2 regions of the Psychrobacter sp. FME5 genome follow, and region 2 is predicted to be linked to the other one. Evidence: riboswitches for the same ligand, from Rfam matches in the RefSeq annotation. Region 2 holds a riboswitch; the other holds the start of a gene.
What was found. A riboswitch is a leader RNA that binds a small molecule or an ion and turns the genes downstream of it on or off. The one in region 2 is predicted to bind thiamine pyrophosphate.
Positions count from the first base shown of each region.

Region 1: linked by a shared signal. The riboswitch ahead of tenA (thiaminase II) and the one ahead of thiC (phosphomethylpyrimidine synthase ThiC) in region 2 are both predicted to bind thiamine pyrophosphate.

Region 1 is NZ_RRYX01000029.1:7,411-15,522, forward strand. It holds gene nrdA (class 1a ribonucleoside-diphosphate reductase subunit alpha) at 1-1,556, opposite strand, end outside; gene EI161_RS06075 (YbeD family protein) at 2,108-2,488, opposite strand; gene EI161_RS06080 (IS982 family transposase) at 2,671-3,552, opposite strand; gene EI161_RS06085 (class I SAM-dependent DNA methyltransferase) at 3,637-4,347, opposite strand; gene tenA (thiaminase II) at 4,434-5,081, opposite strand; TPP riboswitch at 5,205-5,322, opposite strand; gene EI161_RS14950 (TetR/AcrR family transcriptional regulator) at 5,628-6,218, opposite strand; gene EI161_RS06100 (multidrug effflux MFS transporter) at 6,205-7,452, opposite strand; gene rpoD (RNA polymerase sigma factor RpoD) at 7,758-8,112, opposite strand, start outside.
Region 2 is NZ_RRYX01000139.1:515-6,426, reverse strand. It holds gene thiC (phosphomethylpyrimidine synthase ThiC) at 583-2,565, opposite strand; TPP riboswitch at 2,802-2,918, opposite strand; gene EI161_RS12910 (oxidative damage protection protein) at 3,023-3,316, opposite strand; gene argH (argininosuccinate lyase) at 3,423-4,796, opposite strand; gene EI161_RS12900 (histidine kinase) at 5,027-5,912, shown strand, end outside.

The DNA.
Region 1 (8,112 bases), on a different contig from region 2:
ACACCAACGCCTAAGGTACGGCGACGCATGCTGCCATTTTCGGCCGCTTTGACTGGATAGTCTTGATAGTCGAGTAGGGCATCAAGGGCGCGGACGATTAGCTCGGCTGGCTCTTCGATATCGCTGACGTTTTCAACTTTACCCAAGTTCACCGCTGATAGCGTACAAAGGGCGATTTCGCCTTCTTCATCATTGATGTTATCAAGTGGCTTGGTTGGTAGCGCGATTTCCATACATAGGTTTGACTGACGAATCGGCGCAACGGTCGCATCAAATGGGCTATGGGTGTTGCAATGATCGACGTTTTGGATATAGATACGACCAGTGCTGGCGCGCTCTTGCATCATCAGACTAAACAAATCTGCTGCTGGGATTTGACGGCTGCGAATGCTCGGGTCATTTTCGTATTTGGTGTATAGCTCTTCGAACTTGTCTTGATCTTCAAAGAACGCGTCATACAAACCAGGGGTATCACCTGGAGAGAATATGGAGATATCTTGACCCTTGATGAGGCGGGTATACATGGTTTTATTTAACTGTACGCCATAATCCATATGACGCACGCGGTTGTCTTCGACGCCGCGGTTGTTTTTGAGTACCAATAACGACTCAACTTCTAAATGCCATAATGGGTAAAATAACGTCGCTGCACCGCCACGTACGCCGCCTTGTGAGCAGCATTTAACCGCTGTTTGGAACAGTTTATAGAATGGAATACAACCAGTATGCTGGGCTTCACCGCCACGAATCGGGCTACCAAGGGCACGAATACGACCGGCATTGATGCCGATACCGGCACGTTGTGACACATAGCGTACGATGGCGCTGGTGGTGGCGTTGATTGAGTCTAAGCTATCACCACATTCGATTAAGACGCACGAGCTAAACTGGCGCGATGGGGTGCGCACACCAGACATGATAGGCGTTGGTAGCGAGATTTTAAATTGTGAGGTCGCATCATAGAAGCGTTTAACGTAGCTCATACGCTCAGATTTGTCATAGTTAGCAAACAGACACATACCAACCAGCATATATAAGAACTGCGGGCTTTCATAAACCGTTTTGCTGACGCGGTCTTGCACAAGGTATTTACCCGCCATTTGCTCAACAGCAGCATAAGCAAGATTCATATCGCGCCAGTGGTCAAGATATTCTTCTAATTCATCAAATTCCGCACGGCTATAGTCAGCTAGGATATGCTGATCGTATTTACCGGCATCAGTTAGCTTTTTAACATGGTCATACAAGTGAGGAGGGGTGAATTTATTATAAGCAATCTTACGCAAATGGAAGATGGCCAAACGCGCGGCTAAATACTGATAGTCAGGCGTGGTTTCAGAGATAAGATCAGCGGCAGACTTGATGATGGTCTCGTGAATATCGCGAGTTTTGATGCCTTCATAAAACTGAATGTGCGACTTTAGCTCAACTTGTGATACCGACACATTATCTAAATCATGAGCAGCCCACTCGATAACCTTGTGAATCTTATCTAAATCAATAGGCTCTAAACGTCCATCACGTTTGGTTACTTGGATTTTATCGATATGTGTCATGCTGACCTCGTAAGTTGATTGCTGGGCAATTAATTTATAATGATGCTTATAGTGTTACTTATAGTAATGCGGCGCGGTTAATACCGGCGGGCATTCTTTATCACGCTATCTTTATTACGCTATAACATCCTGTCACGGCAGAGTGTTTTTTTAGGCAAAACGATGCCATTGCTCATAGTGAGGGTTTAAATCACTGAGCACTACATATAGCGTATTTGTTAGTAGGTGGACACAATATAGCGGGAAAATTTTGAAAATGCTATATTGATTTTAGCGGCAAACTATGTTGATGAGAGGGTAAAGCGTGTCCAAATTTTAGCAAAGGACGATGGGATAAGGGTTAGACGCCAATAAGAAAAATAATAAAAGTTTTGTAAAAAATGGCGCGAATTTACTTTTTATTGTCGGCTAAATTAACGAGCGCAAATCTGCTGAATGGCGCGCATATTTCGGGTGGTGATTGTACCCCAGCCAATAGAAAATCGCCACCCATATGAGTGACGATTCGGACGAAAAACGGACTGGTTTTTCTTAAATTGATAAAACTATGATTAGACGACCATGCGTACCGTTTTTGCATTATCAAGTGATGCATAAAGCGTGTTCACTTGCTCAACGGTGGTCAAGTATAAATTGGCACGCACCGAATGGAAGCGTCCTGTTTTTGACGGTTTAACTTCCATAGACGCCAAATCAAACTCTGGAAACTGGCTACCAAGGATAAGCTTCACTTCATTGAGTAAGCTATCGTGCTCGCCTTCATGACCGATGATGCTAAGTGGGTAGTTCATTGGGAACTGCCACAGCTCAGGATTTTGTACGTCGGTTTTTTTACCTTTTAAGATACCGTCATTGGCGACCAGCTCAGTGACTTTGACTTCTCTTTTAGGCGTTTGATTTGGGTTAGTGGTGTCTTTTGGATCATCAGTCATGATGTTGTCCTTATCTTTGTGAAAATATGAGCTTATGGGTTATGCCGATAAGCGCTTTATGCACCATTTATAAGGCCACTCATCATATTATTCAAGGGTCAGCCAACGATAACTCATATTAAAATCGTTATTTTTTATAACCCCAGTTCGGGATAAGCCACATTGTAACTCATTGATACTATTTACAATGTCGCTACCTGTCCCTGCTGAGGCATGTTTTTGATGGTGGGTTTATACGGAAACCAGCAATAAGCAATCAAACCCGACAGCAAGTTTGTGATAAACCCCGTGACACTACGATGGCGTGAGTGTTCGATTTGGCACAAGTTTTTAAGCTCTCCAAACACCGTTTCAACCAAAGAGCGATGATTGAGTAGTGCCTCATCCATAGGCTCAAGTAATTGGGGTTTCATATTACGCCGAAGTTTCGTTATCAGCCTAGTATCACTGTGTTTTGTGAGCCACGCGTTTAGTGCTTTACTGATGTAGCCTCTATCACCGAATAGTTTTCCAAATAAAGACGTTGCCATATCCTTAACTGGCGCTCTATCATCCGTATTACCCGCAGTGACTTTAACAGATACAAGCTCGCCCTTATGATTGATAATGGCGTGCAGCTTAAAGCCATAGAACCAGCCCATGCTGCTTTTGCCTCGGGTTGCAAGTCCTTCAAAGACTTTATGACGGTAGATACGCTTGTTATGACAAACTGCTATCTTGGTTGAATCAATATAGCTGATACCCGTACAGTCACCCATTATGCTTTGCAAGTAGCTGCACAGTGGCATGATACTGCGCGGCACTAGCTCTATAAATCGCGAGTAGCTCGGCAGATTTGGAAACTCCCGTTTCATCATGCCAAGCATGTGATGGTAGTAAAACGCCTTAAACTGTCGATACCGCAGTTGATGAAACAGTACCAAGATGGTCATAATCTCTGCTACACTTATCTGGCATGCTCTTAGCCGTTGACGGCCCGTTGCGATTAAATGAGAGTCAAACTCAGGTTTGAATTGCTGATAAAAGTCGTCAATATGGCAGTATAGTTCGGTTAGGTTGTCCATGTAAGAAGTCCTTTTTGCTTAAGTGGTCTTGGTAAACTTACTTTAGCAACTTCGGGCTTCTTTTTTTATCTTTTCTTTGAGCCCTTATCCCGAACTGGGGTTTTTATAACCACATACCGCCACATAATCGCCGCGATCGTAGCCTTCGATGACCTCTTGTACCTTGTCATTGGCATACATAGGATGGGTCAATAAAGTCTGCGCATATTCGAAATCGACAAAACCATTGGCTTGCATTAATTCGATTTTCTCATCAGAGGTACGCCAGTTTGCTGACTTCACCAGCTCAATAGGATAAGGGTCAGCAGGGGAGATGTGTTCGAGTAATGGATGTTCCCACGTATCTACCGCGCTCGCTAAATTGTATAAGCTGGCAAAGCCGCTTTCTTTTGGCACATCAATCAGGATAAGTTTGCCGCCAGTCTTTAGAGCATCAAAGGCCTTTTTGATACAGACATCCAAATCCCTGATATAGCTGACGCTGCCATTAAACATAATAATATCAAATTTATTAGGCGCAATCTCGCAGGTTTCGGCAGAGCTGATATCTACTTGCAAGCCGCGTTTCTCAGCGACTTCAGCCATGTCTTTCGATGGCTCGATACCATGCGTGATATGAATGCCGTAATCTTTGGCTAACAGGGATTCGAAAAGACCACTACCACAGCCGATAGACAATATTTCGCTATCTTTATCTAAGAAGTGAGCGACCAGTTTGAGCTCACTGGTCAGTAAGTTTTGGTTGTCAAAAAACCAGCTGTCGTACGCGCTTGCGTGTTCATCGAATGCTGCCATGATGTTTCTCCTTGTTGATCATTATTATTGGTCATTGTTTTTGATTTTAGAGGGCTTTTTTAGAATCAAGCTAGATTGAGTATAAGTTAAGACAAATCTAACGCCTGCTGCCAAAAATTAACTTCCATACGTGCGGCGGTGTTAAATAACCGTTGGAACTTGTCTGCTTGAGCAGGGCTGGCATCGGCTAATAGCGTATTAATCTGTGCTTCGTTCTGCGCGGTAATTACTTGGAACTCATCGCTAGAAAACACGTCAATCCATGGTTGATAAGGGTTGTTATCGATAAAACCCTCATCTTTGATACATCTGCCAATTTCTCCATAGCCCATTAAGCAAGGCGCAATAGCGGCATACAGTTCGGCCAGCGAGCCTGACATAGCCGCGTCTAATATATAGCGACTATAGGCGATGGTGACGGCAGATTCAGGGGCGTTTTCTACTTGTTCAAGTGGTATATTCCACTGACGACAGAAGTCCAAGTACATGGCGATTTCCATATCGAGCATGGCATTGATACCTGCTTGACCGACGCGCATTTGTGCCAGTGTGTCACTCTTATACACGCTCAGCGCCATCACGCGGGTATAGTGAATTAAGTATAAATAGTCTTGCACAAGGTAGTGGCGAAAGCTGTCAGGGGCGAGTGTGCCAGCGGTCAGCTGTTTGACAAAGTCGTGCTGAATGTAATCATCCCATGTGGGGCAATTGTGACGTAGCGTTTGGTAATCCATAGTTTTCACTTACTGTTATAAAATGCAAGCAAGCAAATGGCAGGAAACGAGAATTGATAAGGCACAAAAAATTTGCCCGTCTAGGTTTAATAGATTGGCAAAATATGAAGTAAATGTGACTTATATATCGACACGCTTGTTTCCTACGTCAGTGCTAACTGCATCAGGTTCGCGGGTAACTCTCAGCCATGATTTTGATTGTAGTTAAAGCGTCAAAATCAAAGCACCCCGACAAGGTTTGTTTTTTAATAATAAATATAAAATTTAAATATAGTCAGTTCAAAATAAAAGCGATACGTTATAGCTATGTGCGACTGGTATAAATTTTCCTTGCTTGCTGTTATCACAGAGGCTACGAAAAATTCATCCCAGTCGCATGGTATCGATTTTAAAATTGTATCGACTTTAAAGTAATTCTAATAGAGCTTTGAGCTGCTGTTTAAGTGGTTCGTGTTTAAGCAGATCAGCCCTATGATAGGTGAACTCAGCCATCATTAGCAAGTGATGTCCAAATAACGATAAAAAAAGCAGCTTAGATTTAAAAATCTATTTTTTATCGAGCTGTTCAATAGCAGTGTGATAAAGCATCAGCATGGCTTTAAAACGGCGCTCATATAAGCCTTCCGCATATAGCAGCTCTACACTTAAGCTATCGATTACGCCTAGATAGGCATCGGTATACAGCTCTAGCTGCTCAGAGTCGAGCTGATAAGGCTGTAGAGCCAGCTGTATTTGCTCAGTCAACACCTTTATATAGACATTAAAAGTCGCCGCGCTGGTATCGGTCAAATGCACAGGTGCGGCATAGGCCATGCGAATTAAAAACCGTAAGGTAATCGCGCTTTCATAACGCGCTTCAAAAGCATGGCAATACGCTTCACCGGGAGTAGAAAATTCACTAGTCGTCGCAAAGCATGACTTAATAAACGCACATTCCGACTCGAGCGCATCTTGCAGTAATTCTAAAAATATCGCTTCTTTACTGGCAAAGTGCGTATAGAGAGAGGCTTTGCGGATGCCCACAGCCTTAGCAATATCACTGAGTGATGCGCCCTCATAGCCGTGCATAAAGAAAGGCTCAAACGCAGCATCAATAATACGTTGCTTAGCGCTTGAGCGTGGTTTATGACTTTGCATAGGCCTCCTCTAATGATGGTGTGGAGAGAGTGTTATAAGGTTTTAAACTTCTAGAACCGAGATAGACCAGTATCAAAATAATTGGTCCCATCGCACCTAGCAAGATTAACCAATATAAGGTGTTCATTTCGACCAATTGTCCTGCGATGGGTGTGGCAGTGGATGAGAGTAACATAGGAATGGCGCCCAATAAAGCTGCGCTTGAACCCAAAGCGCTGCGCTGCGAGTCCATTGCAATCGCCATCAACGTCGCTTCTAATACACCAAGACCAAATAATCCCAAGGCAATGCCAGTGACAATACCGACCAAACCCATCGATAGCAGATAAGCGATGATGCAAACGGCACTACCCAGCATCATGACACCGGCACCGATTAAGGCCAAATGTGACGCCGATATTTTTTTGACCAAATAAGCGGTGGAAGATGCACCTAAAATTAGACTGATACTGGTCAAGCCAAAGACAAAACCAAATTGCTCTAGGCTAAGACCATAGTCTGTTTGATAGACATAAGCAGAACCACCGATGTAGGCAAACAAAAAGAAATACACCGCAGATAGCGCAAATAGATTAAAGACAAAGGTTTTGTTCTTTAATATGCCGACATAAATGCCTGTAATATTTTTTATATTTAATTGAATGCGCTTGTCTTTTGGCAAGGTTTCTTTGATATTCAACAGCGTATTAATCAGCACGATGATACCTAACGCCGCCAAAATAAACATGACGCCGCGCCAACCATAATGCGCACCGACGATACCGCCGATTGCTGGCGCGACGATTGGACCTAATGCCACAATGGTATTTAATAAAGCATAAATTTGTGCCGCTTTTGGTCCATCGACTAAGTCGCGTACCATGCTCATCACCACCACGATAGCCATAGAGGCGCCAAGACCTTGCAAGATACGAGCAAAGATTAGGCTTTCAATACTTTGTGACCACATCGCCCACACGGAAGCGCCAATATATGCCAGTAAGCCTGCAAATAATGGTGCTATTCGTCCTATGGCGTCAGATACGGGACCAAATACCAGCTGTCCTAAACCCATAAAGATAAGAAAGACGGTCAACGTGATTTGCGTGGTGGCGTAGGAGGTATTGAGGTCTGTTGCCATATTCGGCATTGAGGCCAAATACATATCAATCGCTGCAGGGCCAAGCGCCACAATGATGGCAAGAGAGATGACGGTTTTGATACTGATGTGTTTTACATGGGTTTGTTTATTCATAAGAGTGCACTATTACCTATTTATCTATTTAATTTTTTAACTACCGAACGGTAGGTAGTTATACTCGATATTTTAAATAAAGGCAATATTTTTATGAATTAATTGCTTATCTCATGCTATAGCGGCTCTATATTTAATAGGTAAAAGCTAATAGCCATTAAATAACAACCATCAAATAGCAGCCATTAAATAGCAGCCATTAAATAACAGGCATTAAATAACAGGCACAAAAAAGCTGAGATATACTCAGCTTTTTTGGTTTGCCACTAGGCGTAATAAGATGTGCTTAGCACATACTATTTAAATTAGTCATTTTCAAGGAATGAGCGTAAATGCTCAGAACGTGAAGGATGACGCAATTTACGTAATGCTTTTGCCTCAATCTGACGAATACGCTCACGCGTTACATCAAACTGCTTACCAACTTCTTCTAACGTATGGTCGGTTGGCATATCGATACCAAAGCGCATTTTTAAGACACGTGCTTCACGCTCAGTCAAGTTGCCTAATACATCACGCGTCGCTTCACGCAGGCCAGCTGCGGTCGCATCATCGACAGGGCTTGAAATCGTACCATCTTCGATAAAGTCGCCTAGGTGCGAGTCTTCATCATCACCGATTGGCGTCTCCATAGAGATAGGCTCTTTGGCAATTTTTAGC
Region 2 (5,912 bases):
GTGTATAGTTCATGGTTGCAATCTCACTTTGGTCGGTGGATAAAAACTTTGATGCTAGCGCATCTAGGTCTTTTTTTCACCTCACATTTGGTATTGCACTTCATGTGTTAATCTAAGATCATATTCCTAACGATGTTTTAGAAATATCTTACCGACAGCCACCAAGTTCTTTGGCTCAATGGCTGATTGATTTAGATGGAAGAGTAGTATTTTTAGTATCGATAGTATTACTTGGTTTTATGCATTATAGATCATTGCGCTTGAGTCATAAAAGGCGTTCTAAACAAGCAAAAATAATCCTTTGGTTGGGAGTGTTCATTGTGCCTTTCATAGCATTGATGATGGTTTTCTATAAAATTTACTTTATAGACTGGTTACTAGGCGAGCATGCCAGTAGGTATCATGGTTATACCATTTTTATTATTATTTTTGGTTATCCGCTAACTTTGCCTTTTTATTTACTCATTATGAAACTGTGCGATTTATTCCTTAAAAGAGTTTTTCCACGAGACTCAAAAATAGACGTAAAAAAAGCTTAAACCTAGCGACTAGATTTAAGCTTAAGCATTAGATATCAAACAATCAAACCTCTTTATACAACTGACTGCCCGTGGCATGATGTTTTTGTGTCATCTCATCCATACCTTGTTGGATGTCTGCGGCGCCCATAGCATCGATAGCAATGGCACTGCCTTCTTTAGCATCTAAACCCGCCGCATATTCACGAACATTTTGTGTGATTTTCATTGAACAGAACTTCGGTCCACACATCGAGCAAAAGTGCGCCGTCTTGTGCGCGTCTTTGGGCAAGGTTTCGTCATGGAATTCGCGCGCGGTATCAGGATCAAGCGCCAGATTAAATTGATCGTCCCAACGGAACTCGAAACGGGCTTTGGATAACGCATTATCTCGCGCTTGAGCGCCGGGATGACCTTTTGCCAAATCAGCAGCATGGGCGGCGATTTTATAAGTGATGATACCATCTTTGACGTCTTTTTTATTTGGCAGTCCTAAATGTTCTTTAGGTGTGACATAGCAGAGCATCGCCGTGCCAAACCAGCCAATCATCGCTGCACCAATCGCGCTAGTAATATGGTCGTAACCGGGTGCGATGTCGGTGGTTAATGGTCCTAAGGTATAAAAAGGTGCATCGGCACAGACTTCTAATTGCAAGTCCATATTCTCTTTAATACGGTTCATCGCCACATGCCCGGGACCTTCAATCATCACTTGTACATCATGCTTCCAAGCCAGTTTAGTCAGTTCACCAAGGGTACGCAATTCTCCAAATTGTGCTTCGTCATTGGCGTCTTGCAAACAACCCGGACGCAAGCCATCGCCTAAGCTAAAGGCCACATCGTATTGCTTCATGATTTCACAGATATTTTCAAAGTGGGTATATAAAAAGCTCTCTTTATTATGAAACATGCACCATTGCGCCATGATAGATCCGCCACGTGAGACGATACCAGTCAAGCGTCCAGCAGTCAGCGGCACATAACGCAAAAGTACACCAGCGTGGATGGTGAAGTAATCAACGCCTTGCTCGGCTTGTTCGATGAGCGTATCGCGGAAAATCTCCCACGTTAAATCCTCTGCTACGCCATCGACTTTCTCTAACGCTTGATAAATGGGGACGGTACCAATCGGCACAGGTGAATTTCGAATTAACCATTCGCGGGTTTCATGGATATGATTGCCCGTCGATAAATCCATAATATTATCTGCACCCCAGCGCGTCGCCCATGTCATCTTTGATACTTCTTCATCGATGGAAGAACCAAGCGCCGAGTTACCGATGTTGGCGTTGATTTTTACTAAGAAATTACGCCCGATAATCATCGGCTCAGATTCTGGATGGTTAATATTATTGGGGATAATCGCGCGCCCAGCGGCGACCTCAGAACGCACAAATTCAGGAGTAATAATAATTGGTGTGTTAGCGCCAAAATTCTCCCCATCGTGTTGGCGCATATCAGTCAGTTCGTGCTGCTTTTGGGTCTCGCGAATGGCGATAAACTCCATCTCAGGAGTGATAATGCCGCGACGAGCATAGTGAAGCTGAGTCACATTGCCAGCTTTGCCATCTACAGCTTTGGCGCGGCGCGGCTTATCGATATGAGCAAAGCGCAAGTTAGCAGTGCTGATATCACGGGCGCGTGCTTGTCCGTATGAGCTTGATAAGCCACTTAGTTGTTCGCTATCGCCGCGCTCTTTAATCCAGCCTTCGCGCAATTTTGGTAAGCCTTTGGTCAAGTCAATGCTGGCATTGGGGGCGGTATAAACGCCAGAGGTGTCATAAACATAGAATGGTGGGTTTTGTTCCCACTCATTTTCAGAGACGTTTTGAATAGGGGTAGGGTCAAGGGTGATTTCGCGCATGGGCACTTGAATATCAGGTCGTGAGCCTTCGATATAGACTTTGCGTGAAGCAGGCAAAATACGGTGTAAGTCGCGCGCATCCTCTTCAAAACGAGCGTCGGTTTCGCTACGATGGGCGGGGGTTTTTAGCGCGTCTGCTTTGGAGGTTTTTTTGGTGGGGGTGGTTACTTGTAAAATAGTCATATGCTGTCCTAGCGTGTTGTTTTGAATAAAAGCAACACCGCCAGTAGCTGCGGGGTAAGACTATGTTATACGGACAAATGTAATCGCCAAACAAATGAGTCATCAAATTAAATTTAATCAGTCGTTTGTAAAGGATTACTCGGTGCAATTTCTTATAAATCACCATACCGCACTAAAACGCTGATGGGTGCTGGCAACCATAAAAAGGCATTTCTGCGCGCCCTTTGTACAGATATAACATAGTCTTAAGACTTCCCTGCGTCGGTACTAACCGCATCAGGTTCGGCGGGTGATCTCTCAGCGAATGTACAATGGCTTTTAGCCACTTATACACCGCACCCCGAGTCTGTCAGTGTTGTAAATCATCTTGATACTAACAAAATTAGCAGCCCACGGCTAATGCTAATTATTCATATAGACAAAAATAAGGATGATTATAAATACTAATCTATCGCCTTTATTTATTCTCTGGCGTCCAGCCTTGCGCGCGTTCATAGTCTTCGTTATCCAAAAACTTATCGCGTTGCTCGGTTAAGAATTTTTTGGCTTCAGGATCGAGCATACTGAGATGGTTTTCGTTAATCAGCATGGTTTGCTGCTCAAGCCATTCTTTCCATGCTTTGTCAGAGACGGTTTCTTGTAGCTCTTGCCCTTTTTTATTAGGGAAGGGTGGATGTGGCATTTTTGGCAGTTCTTGTTTATATTTGCGGCAAAATACGGTATTGGCTTGAGGATTAAAAGTCTCGGTCATGATACGTTCCTTATTATAAGTATAAATAGATGCCTTATCTTAACGCATTCATCCATAAAAAACACCCGCAGCGATGGCGGGTGTTTTAAAGATTGGTATTTTAAAATTAAGCAAAAACTTTTAAGCGCGCACGACCGTTAACTACCGCTTGCTTCACTTGATTAGGCGCTGTACCACCTAAATGGTCACGCGCTGCTAATGAGCCTTCTAATGTTAGATACTCGAATACGTCTTCGCCAATCGCATCGCTAAATTGCTGTAGCTGTGCCAGTGACAAATCACTCAAATCAACGCCTTCTTTAATACCTAAGGCGACAGCGTTACCGACCACTTCATGAGCATCGCGGAAAGCCACCCCATTGCGTACTAAATAATCGGCCAAATCAGTCGCGGTCGCATAGCCTTTCATAGTCGCAGCGCGCATATTTTCTTTATTGGGGGTGATATTCGGTAGCATATCCGCAAACGCTAGAAGCGAACCGGTCAAGGTATCAACGCAGTCAAACAATGGCTCTTTGTCTTCTTGGTTGTCTTTATTATAAGCAAGCGGCTGGCTTTTCATTAGACTTAATAGCGTCATTAACTGCCCAAAGACGCGAGCCGCTTTACCACGCACCAACTCTGGCACATCAGGGTTTTTCTTTTGCGGCATGATCGATGAGCCGGTACAGAAGCGATCGGGGATTTGCACAAAGTTAAACTGCGCCGACATCCAAAGAATGATCTCTTCGCTCATGCGTGACATATGCATCATCAAAATAGATGCCGCTGAGGTGAATTCGATCGCAAAGTCACGGTCGGAGACGGCATCGAGTGAGTTTTGGCAAATACCTTCGAACCCTAACAGTTCAGCGGTAATGGTACGGTCAATCGGGAAGGTCGTACCAGCAAGGGCAGCACTACCGAGAGGTAATTGATTGATACGGCGACGCGCATCAACCAGACGTTCAGTATCGCGATACAGCATCTCAAACCATGCCATGACATGGTGACCGAAACTGACTGGTTGTGCGGTTTGCAAATGGGTAAAGCCCGGCATAATGGTATCAGTATGTTGCTCGGCTAAATCGAGCAAGCCACTTTGCAAGCGTACCAGCAATGCAATGATATTGTCGGTTTCTTCACGCAACCAAAGACGGATGTCGGTCGCGACTTGATCGTTACGGCTACGACCGGTATGCAGCTTTTTGCCCACCGCGCCGACTATATCGGTCAAGCGCGATTCGACGTTCATATGCACGTCTTCAAGCTGGATGGACCAGTTGAATTCACCCGCTTCAATCTCAGCCAATACTTGCTCGAGACCATCGATAATGGTCGCAACGTCATCAGCGGTTAAGATATCGCATTCTTTGAGCATGGTCGCGTGAGCAATCGAGCCTTGAATATCGTGACGGGCAAAGCGTTGGTCGAAGCCCACGGATGCGGTAAAGGCGGCGACAAAGCTATCCGTCGCTTCGCTAAAACGTCCGCCCCACATCTGCTGGCCTTGGCTGTTTGAAGGACTGCTTCTAGGGCTGTTTTGTGCAGCGTTATTTGTTATTGAGGCATCTGTGCTAGAATCAGAGACAGAGGCGTTTACATTTGATTCGGGATTACTAGGGTTTGAAGAATTGGCATTCATATCATTACAAGACAAGTCAGCAGAATAAGAACTCAAGTATAGCAAAGGATGAGGTTGCCTTACTAGCGGAGCGCTTAGAGTTTTTTATGCCCAAGCTCATGGAGATCATGAAACCTTGGCAATGGTTGCTTGCGATCTTTTTTTGGTCGCTATTTGTGGCGATTATTGATCGCCATAGCGTACCGAATCAAACACAGTTTATGATCAAGTTTATAGCGAGATTCGTTCAAACCTCACTCGCACTGATACCTTCCTTTTATTTAATTGACTATCTTCGCCCTGTCTTTAAGCGCCTGTCCATAACGACGGTTAGCTTGTATGTTCTGCTAATATTAACAACCGCTACAGCCGTAACCATCACTTTAGTCTTACTGATTATGATGAACTTTGGCTGGTTTAATCAAAGTTTTTATTTTCTTATTTCAGCGATTGTATTTCATACGCTGATTACCGCGGGGTTTACCGTTGCGGCTTTGCTATTCTTCCTACGTCGTTATCGTGAAATGAATGCACTGAAGCAATCGTTTGAGAACAAATTAATCGCACAAAACGATGTGATTAAAGCTCGTATTGCACCGCATTTTTTCTTTAATACCATTAATACCTTAATGTCACTAATTGAAACCAATCCATCCCGTGCTGCTGAGTTATTACAACACGTTTCTGCACTATTCCGTGCCAGTTTCATGGGCGCGCGTGAGATTAGCTTTGAAGAAGAGGTTGCCCTTTGCGAGCATTATTTGGCCATCGAATCTAGCCGTTTGGCAGACAAGCTTGATGTGAGCTGGCAATTGCCCAATGAAGACATTATGTATGACATGGTTATTACCGCGCTGACATTACAAAGTGTGATCGAAAAAATGCTGCTTAACGTGGTTGAGATGACCACTGAAATGATATCTATCAATATCAATGTGACGTGGCAGCAGCATCGAGTTACGATTACGATTGATGTCGAACTGCCCAAAAAAA